Regions from separate parts of the Herminiimonas sp. NPDC097707 genome, predicted to be linked through region 2. Evidence: predicted binding sites of a transcription regulator. Region 2 holds the regulator's gene; the other holds the start of a gene.

Region 1 (4,429 bases), 1.7 Mb from region 2:
TAACTGCATAAATGATGATTTCTACCGGATCGGTGCGTGAAGCACATTGAATTGTTGTGCGTTGGCACCATGCCAGTGCGTCAAGTCTCAAGGGAGAATGAGTGAGGTGGTTAAAATCTGACAACGCTATCCATTGGATAAAATGGCCAGTGTGAAGCCGACTCTTTTTAATATCCCTGCATCTTGTATCGGCAGATTTTCAAAAAACAATAGCCGTGCGAATCAGGCCGCATGCTGGCTTGATCAACGTGTTTTCTTTCCGGACCCGCCATGCCCCCTATCGTCAATAGCCTGCTGGAAAACGACCTCTATAAATTCACCATGTGGCAGGCCTTGCTGCATAGCCATCCCGAAGCGCAGACGGAATATGAGTTTGTTTGCCGCAATGCACCATCGTATCCGCTGAGCGAACTCAAGGCCGATGTGGAGCGTGAGCTGGATCATCTTTGTACACTGGCGTTTCGCGATGATGAGTTGCTTTATTTGCGCAGCCTGCGTTTCATGAAAAGCGATTTCGTGGATTTCCTCACGGTTTTTCGCTTCCAGCGCAAATTCATTACGGTAGCGGCCGATGGTCCGGCGCTGCGCATACGTGCGATCGGCCCGCAAGTGCATGTGATGGGCTTTGAGATTTTCGTGCTCTATATCGTCAATGAACTTTATTTCCGTCGCTTCGATCAGCAAGCGGCATTGGTGGAAGCGCGGCGGCGTCTGCAGGAAAAAATTCACCTGTTGAAAAATTTCGGCAAGGAAGCGACGAGAAAAAATCCGTTTGAATTTTTCGACTTCGGTTTGCGCCGTCGTTTCTCTGCGGCCTGGCAGGAAGAAGTCGTCGTTACCCTGGCAAGAGAAGTGCCGCAGTATTTCACCGGAACCTCGAATGTACACCTGGCGCAAAAATACGGTTTGACGCCTATCGGCACGATGGCACATGAATATCTGCAAGCCTATCAATCGTTCGGCGTACGTCTGCGCGATTTTCAAAAAGCGGCGCTGGAGGATTGGGTGCAGGAATATCGCGGTGATCTGGGTATCGCATTGACCGACGTGGTGGGGATGGATGCCTTCCTGGCAGATTTCGATTTGTACTTTGCCAAACTGTTCGATGGCTTGCGCCATGATTCCGGCGATCCGGTCGAATGGGGAGAGAAAGCGCTAGCGCACTACGCGCGTTTGCGTATCGATGCGGGCAGCAAGCGGCTGGTGTTTTCCGATGCCCTGGATTTGCCGGGCGCTTTTTCGCTGTACCGACACTTTGCAGATCGCGCGCTGACCGGTTTCGGAATAGGCACCAATCTATCCAACGATACCGGTATCCCGGCACTGAATATCGTGATGAAGCTGATGGTGTGTAACGGACAGCCTGTCGCCAAGCTGTCCGATTCTGCCGGCAAGACCTTATGCAGGGATGAGACCTTCCTGGCTTACCTGCGCCAGGTTTTTCATCATCCTGCGCTCAAGTAATGCTCAGAACTTGTAACCTACCGAGAGGAAGGTGACGAGCGGGTCAATTGTCAACGTCGTTGTGTTTCTGGAGACTACGGTTCCACCAACGCGGCCGATGATCTCAGCATCGGTTTTGAGTGGGATATATGCAACGGAGAAGCCTAGCGACCAGTTTTTGTCGATGTTGTACGTTAAGCCTACATTGGCGACTGGAGCCCATGATGAACTGAGATTGGCGGTCGCAGTGCCAACTCCGCCAGTAACACTAGCTTGCAAGTTTTTCGACAATTCGACGCCGCTATACCAGACGCGCGTTGCGCCAAGGCCAACGAATGGACGTAGTTGCGAATTTCTGTCGCCGAAATACCATTTCGCAATAACAGCAGGACTCCATTGTTTGGCTGTGCCGAGCTCGCCAAGAGCGGCAATCGTGCCACCGCCATACAATTTGAATTTCGGCGGTACGCCCAAGTCGGCGGTGAGAGCAAAGTTATCGGTGAAGAAGTGAGTGAAGGCAATTCCGAGGGTGTCGGCATTGCTGATACTGGCACTACTGCCGGCTTTAGGGCCGATTGGTGCCATGCGACTGTAGAGCGGTTCACTGGATTCATTCGGTCGTAAATGAAACCAGCCCACGTTGACGATATTGTCGCCGGCACTTTGCGCGGCGGCAGGCAAAGAAAAAGCCGCCAGCGCAGAAAATGCGGTGACGGCGGCGAGTTGTGGCAACACACGGAAAGTCAAAGATGCTTTCATTGCTTGTCTCCTTTATGGCCCAGCTGGTGAGTCGCCTGTTGCTGCGGCGAAGCGCTTTCTCATAGTTCGGTTGCAGCTTACGCATGGCGTGCCATGTGTCTGAAAATAATAGCCTGATTTCCTGTTGGGTAATGTGATGTATCGCGCCGTTTGGCGGATACGCAACATGTTTCGATCTCTCATACCTCGCTGCGAGAATCGCATGTATATTGATGCGTGAACTTGATCGTCATCAAGGTTTTCGCCTTGCGCTTGCCACTGAATGCGAGCAATGATCAAGAAAACAACAAGCCCATAGACTATGGGCTTTTTTATTTGTGGCGTGTCAAAGACGCATGGATAACCCGCATTTGCTTTATCCTGATGTCTTTGGATGCAATGCATCCACCGTGTTTCGATAAAGTAGCCATGAACAAGATAGAAGCAATCAAACGAGTCAATGAAGAGTTGCGCGCCAACCTGTTGAACGAGCGTAATACCCAATGGTCGACAGTGGTGCCGTATGCTGGCGATGAAGGATGGTGGCTGCATATACCGCTCTCCGGTTTTCGGCAGGAGCAGCATTTTTTGATTTGTAGCGAGAAAGCGAAGAGCTTTCGTCACATCAGGATCAAGGCCAATACCATTTTGAGTCCTGCGACCAGGTTTCGCTGCAAGGATCAGATGGCGGATGTCTTTATCTCGGCAAAAAATGCCAAGCGCTTGGTAGATACGCTGCCGGGTGGTAGCAAATTCAGTTTCGACAAATATGTATTCGGTGAATACAATTTTTGAAACCGAGAGAATGCGTAAAGAGACATGATTTTTGTGAGCATATCAATCTTACTGAGGGAGTGAAAATGAAACAAAAAAACATCGCAGCACTCATCATTGCTTTGTCGGCAATCGGCTTCTCATCGGCGGCATCGGCGCAGTATGTTGGCCCAACGACGCAAGCGACCCTTACTTCTATCGCTGAAATTCTTAAACATCCGGTTGATGACCAACCGGTTACGCTGCGCGGATTTATCGTCAAAAAAGTAGGAAATGAAAAATACATTTTTTCTGATGGCACATCAGAAATCAGGGTCGATATCGATGGCAAGCATTTCATCAACAAGAAGGTAGATGAAAAAACGAAAGTTGAAATACGCGGCGAGGTTGAAAAAGATTTTCTGTCGACGCCGGAAATCGATGTTGATGTACTGACGCTGGTGAATTAGGAATTTCGTCTTGGCAAATTTTTAGCGTTCGAGGAACGAAAGCAGAATTTTCTATAACGACCAATAAAAAAGCCGCATTGCTGCGGCTTTTTTATTGCGTGATGCATTTGCTTATGCGGTCACTGCTTCTGCTGTGTCAGCAGCAGCTTCATCTTCCGTCTCCGAATTACGGATCAGGTAATCGAAGGCGCTCAATGCTGCCTTGGAGCCCTCGCCGACTGCGATCACGATCTGCTTGAACGGCACCGTAGTCACGTCGCCGGCAGCGAATACGCCGGGGATAGACGTTTGACCGCGTGCGTCGACTTCGATCTCGCCGTGACGTGACAAGGCAAGCGTGCCTTTCAGCCACTCGGTGTTTGGCACCAGACCGATCTGGATGAAGACGCCTTCCAGTTCGACCGTCTTCACTTTTTCGGTCTTGCGGTCCTTGTAAACCAGGCCGTTGACGCGTTTACCATCGCCGGTGATTTCCGTCGTTTGTGCTGACGTGATCACGGTGACGTTGGGCATGCTGTGCAACTTGCGCTGCAATACTGCATCGGCACGCAACTCTGCACCGAACTCGATCAGGGTCACATGGCCGACGATACCGGCCAGATCGATCGCCGCTTCGACACCGGAATTGCCGCCGCCGATCACCGCTACGCGTTTGCCCTTGAACAGTGGGCCGTCGCAGTGCGGGCAATACGCAACACCCTTGTTGCGGTATTCGTTTTCACCCGGCACGTCGATGGTTCTCCAGCGTGCGCCGGTGGCGAGGATCACGGTTTTGCCTTTCAGCGAGCCGCCGTCTTTCAGCTTGACTTCGATCAGTTTGCCCGGCACCAGCTCGGAAGCCAGTTGCACGTTCATGATGTCGACGTCGTAGCTCTTGACGTGCTGTTCCAGCGCGGTGGCAAATGCTGGTCCGTTGGTTTCCTGTACCGAGATGAAGTTTTCAATCGACAGCGTATCCAGTACCTGGCCGCCGAAACGCTCCGCAACTACGCCGGTGCGTATGCCTTTGCGCGCTGCGTAAATTG
Region 2 (4,429 bases):
GGCCGCGGGTGCTGATCTATACCGGCATCCTGCTGGCGATCGTGATTGTATTCATCACCGCACTGGCGCTGCGCACGCCGCTCAAACTCGACGTGATCCGTGATCGCGGTGCAATGGGCCGTGAAGTGGAAGACGGGATGATAGAAAATGTCTACCGTCTGCAGATCATGAACACTTCTGAATCTGCACATCGTTATCGCATCAGCGTGTACGGCATAGAATCGCTGCGCCTGGTTACACCGGATGAAGTCGATCTGGCTGCTACTGAAACACGCGCCGTACCGATACGCCTGCGTACCGATCAGGGGCAGGGCGAACCGGGTTCCAACAAAATTAGCGTGACGCTGCAGGCGGTGGATGACCGCCGTCTGCAAGTCACCGAAGATGCGGTATTTTTTGTGCCGCGCTGATACGCAAGAAAAGGAAAATACGATGGCACGCACAGCACCGCTACTGAACCAGACAGCAAATGAAGGACCCTGGTACAAACATCGCTGGCCGTGGCTGCTGATGCTGGGACCGTTCATCGTGGTCATCGCCGGAAGCATCACGATCTGGATTGCCGTTTCCAGGCAGGATGCACTGGTGGTCGACGATTACTACAAGCAGGGCAAGGCGATCAATCAGGATTTGCGGCGCGATCGTGTGGCCACTGATCTCGGTGTGCGCTTCAGCGCGCAGTACGATGCGTCCACCCGCATGCTGACGGGCAGCGTGGCGAATACGGCCAGACAAGCCACCGGCAACCTCAATATGCGGCTGATCCATGCAACCATTCCGGAAAAAGACCTCGTGCTGTTGCTGCAACCGGATCAAAACGGAAATTTTGCAGTAGCATTACCGGTGCTCGAGATGGGACGCTGGCAGGTTCTGGTCGAAAATGAACAGCGCGATTGGCGTCTGAACGCTCACTGGTCATGGCCGGCAGAACGCAAGATCGTGATTGAAGCAGATGAGGCAGAGAAAAAATAAAAGGGGAGCACACACAATGCGACGACTGTTGATGATCGTTCTATGGCCGTCTTTTCTCGCTGCGATTGTGGCGGAAGGCCTGTTTTTCTCTGTGTTCGATCCCTACCTGCTGACATTCAGCAGCAGCAAGGTCGCCTTGCAGCCGATGGCGGCTTATACGATAGGCTTCTTTGCCCTGTGGCTGTTCTGCGCGCTTTCCAGCTTTCTGACTCTTTATCTGAACGAAGAGCCGAAAAAAGCCGGATGACGCTATAGCAGTCTGGCGCTGCAATCAGCCGCAGGTTTCGGTGCCGGCGGCCATTGCCTTCAGAGTGACCGGATCGAGCAATTCGATTTCGCGGTTGCTCACTTTCAGCAAGCCCTGTTTCTTGAACTTGGACAGCAGGCGGCTGATGCTTTCTATCGTCAGGCCCAGATAGTTGCCGATATCCTCGCGCGACATGCGCAACTGGAAGCTGGTTGAAGAATAACCACGCGCCACGTAACGCGAAGCCAGATTGACCAGGAAGGCTGCGAAACGCTGTTCGGCGCGCATATTGCCGAGCAGGAGCATGACGCTTTGTTCGCGCGTGATTTCCTGACTCATCATGCGGTGGAAGTGGCGCAGCAGGATAGGCATGCTGCCAAACAATTCTTCCAGGCGCGGAAACGGAATCTCGCAGACTTCGCTGTCTTCCAGCGCAATCGCATCGCAATGATGACGATCGGTGCTGATGGCATCCATGCCCAGCAACTCTCCCGCCATCTGGAAGCCGGTGATCTGCTGTTCGCCGCCTGCATTGACCTGGTAAGTCTTGAAATGACCGATGCGCACCGCATACAGATTGGTAAACGGATCATCCATCCGATACAGATATCCATCGCGCGGCACCTTGCGACGACGGCCTATGATCTGGTCCAGCTTATCCATATCGTTTTCACCCAATCCCATCGGCAGGCACAACTGGTGCATGCTGCAGGTAGCGCAACTGGCGCGCACAGCGCTAACGGTGAGTGTCGGGCTAAGGTCAGGAGAGGGATTGCTCATGTCTTGGTCATGTATCTTAAAAGTAATGTGGCAAATACTTCATGGTTATATCCGTTGCAATCGGTTTGGCGATGTCTGCTACGGCTGTGCGTTTTCAAAACCGGTATAACGATCTGCGTTGATTACTTTTCTCAAACCAGCAGCAAGGGTAGTTTATCTTTAAGCTCCGCCCATTTTGCATGTTCGGGGAGAGGTTCCTTCTGCAGTCTGATACGTTTCCAGTCCGGATGCCGGGAAAGCGTCCGGTTCAATTCGACAAAATGTTGCTGCTCAGGCGAGATTTCCGCCGCATTAACGATCGCATTAACCGGGCATTCAGGCACACACACTGAACAATCTATGCACTCATCCGGATTAATCGCGAGAAAATTAGGGCCTTCGAAAAAGCAGTCCATCGGGCATACCGCCACGCAATCGGTATATTTGCATTGAATGCATGACTCGGTAACGACAAAAGGCATTTTCTCCATTCCATACGATGAGGCACAGACGACATTGTAACGTCAGCCAGACGAATAGCCGAATTTGTCATCGAATTTGCATGAGAAACAGGCTGTTAAAGCATGTTCACAATTGTTTTATTGACTTGCTTCATCCTGATATTTGGCAGATTGCACACTTTTCTCGTGCCGGCTTGTCCACGCAATCGACCGCAAGCGCGTTGAGCCTGCATATTCTGCGATTTTTAAAGAGAAAAGAATCGCATATTGAATTGCACAATATTCGCGCCTTCAGGCCAGGTCATCATGAGTAGAAGGTGTGAGCATGTTTGAATTGTTTTCCCCGCGCAAGGCCGATCGATCGCTGCTGGCGATCTCGCCCAATCGCTGGGACTGGGCCCTGTTGCCGCTGGTACTGATCGTGCTGCTCGCGGTGGCATTTGGCGCGGCGCAGATGAGCCGACCCTTCATGGTCGGCGAAGCAACGCCGATTTCGCTCGATCCAGCGTATCTGCCGTATTACCTGTTGCGCACCATTCTGCGCATGTTCATGGCGCTCGGGTTCTCATTGCTGTTCAGCTTTGTATTTGCCGCCATTGCCGCCAAATACCGAGCCGCCGAAAAAGTCATGATTCCGATGCTGGATATCCTGCAATCGGTGCCTATCCTCGGTTTTCAGGCCATTGCAATTGCGCCGTTCATCGCTTTCTTTCCCGGCAATCTGCTGGGCGTCGAGTGTGCAGCGATTTTCGCCATTTTTACTTCGCAAGCCTGGAATATGGCATTCAGCCTGTATCAGTCGATACGCACGGTGCCGTCCGAGCTCAATGAAGCAGCACGCGTTTTTCGACTGTCAGGCTGGCAGCGTTTCTGGCGCATGGAACTGCCTTATGCCATGCCGGGCCTGCTGTGGAACATGATGATGTCGATGTCGGGCGGCTGGTTTTTCCTGGTGGCGGCGGAAGCCATTTCGGTTGCCGGACAGGATATCAAGCTGCCCGGCATCGGCGCCTATATTGCGGTGGCGATCGAAGCCAGGGACCTGCAGGCGATTCTGTGGGCCATCGGTGCGATGCTGGCCGGGATTGTGCTGTACGACCAATTATTCTTTCGACCGCTGCTGGCATGGGCTGACAAATTTCGCTTCGAGGAATCGCAGGGCGATACGGCACAGCGTTCGTGGCTGCTGGATTGGGGACGGCGCAGTCGCTGGATGCGCGCCTTGTCGGATCGTGTCTGGAGCCTGTTGCGTCGCACGCTGGGCTGGTTCAGCCTGCAGCATGACGGCACCTCGCCGCAAACCAGCGCACGCGCCATCCACCCATGGTGGCCGCGCATCTGGAACGCGCTGATTCTGTTTGCAAGCTTGCTGGCCGTGTTCAAACTTGCGATGTTCATCCATAGCGATATCGGCCTGGCGGAAATATTGCACGTCGTGAAACTCGGCCTCATTACCTTGCTGCGTGTATTGCTGCTGATCGGACTGGCTTCGCTGATCTGGGTGCCGATTGCAGTCTGGATCGGCCTACGTCCGAAATATTCGCAACGCGTGCAGGGCGCGGCCCAGTTTCTGGCGGCATTCCCGGTCAATCTGATGTTTCCGCTGGTCGTGTATGTGCTGGTAAGCATGCAGCTCAATCCCAATATCTGGCTGAGTCCGCTGATGGTGTTCGGTACGCAGTGGTACATCCTGTTCAACGTTGTGGCCGGTGCGGCAACGATTCCAAACGAACTGCGGCTGGCATCCGACAATCTCGGCCTGAAAGGATGGCTGAAATGGAAACGCGTCTATTTGCCGGCAGTCTTCCCTTCTTATATAACGGGCGCCATCACTGCCAGCGGCGGCTCGTGGAATGCCAGCATCGTTGCAGAATATGTCACATGGGGCAAAACCACCCTGATTGCGGATGGGTTGGGCAGCTACATCAAGCAAATGACCGATATCGGCGATTTCCATCGCATCGGACTTGGCATAGGCGTGATGTGCATA

The links. The regulator FNR, encoded in region 2, switches genes on or off when oxygen is low (the NO sensors DNR and NnrR bind a similar motif). The targets are predictions, from matches to a motif close to TTGATNNNNATCAA.
Region 1: ACIQW9_RS12505 (OmpW family protein) is a predicted target of FNR. The motif match lies at 2,425-2,438, and genes of this name have one in related genera.

The regions. Positions count from the first base shown of each region.
Region 1 covers NZ_JBIWCI010000001.1:2,573,592-2,578,020, forward strand. The annotation lists gene pncB (nicotinate phosphoribosyltransferase) at 271-1,464, shown strand; gene ACIQW9_RS12505 (OmpW family protein) at 1,468-2,202, opposite strand; gene ACIQW9_RS12510 (hypothetical protein) at 2,611-2,976, shown strand; gene ACIQW9_RS12515 (YgiW/YdeI family stress tolerance OB fold protein) at 3,042-3,404, shown strand; gene ahpF (alkyl hydroperoxide reductase subunit F) at 3,516-4,429, opposite strand, start outside.
Region 2 covers NZ_JBIWCI010000001.1:900,557-904,985, forward strand. The annotation lists gene ccoG (cytochrome c oxidase accessory protein CcoG) at 1-410, shown strand, start outside; gene ACIQW9_RS04220 (FixH family protein) at 433-972, shown strand; gene ACIQW9_RS04225 (hypothetical protein) at 989-1,219, shown strand; gene fnr (fumarate/nitrate reduction transcriptional regulator Fnr) at 1,244-1,999, opposite strand; gene fdxA (ferredoxin FdxA) at 2,131-2,460, opposite strand; gene ACIQW9_RS04240 (ABC transporter permease) at 2,765-4,429, shown strand, end outside.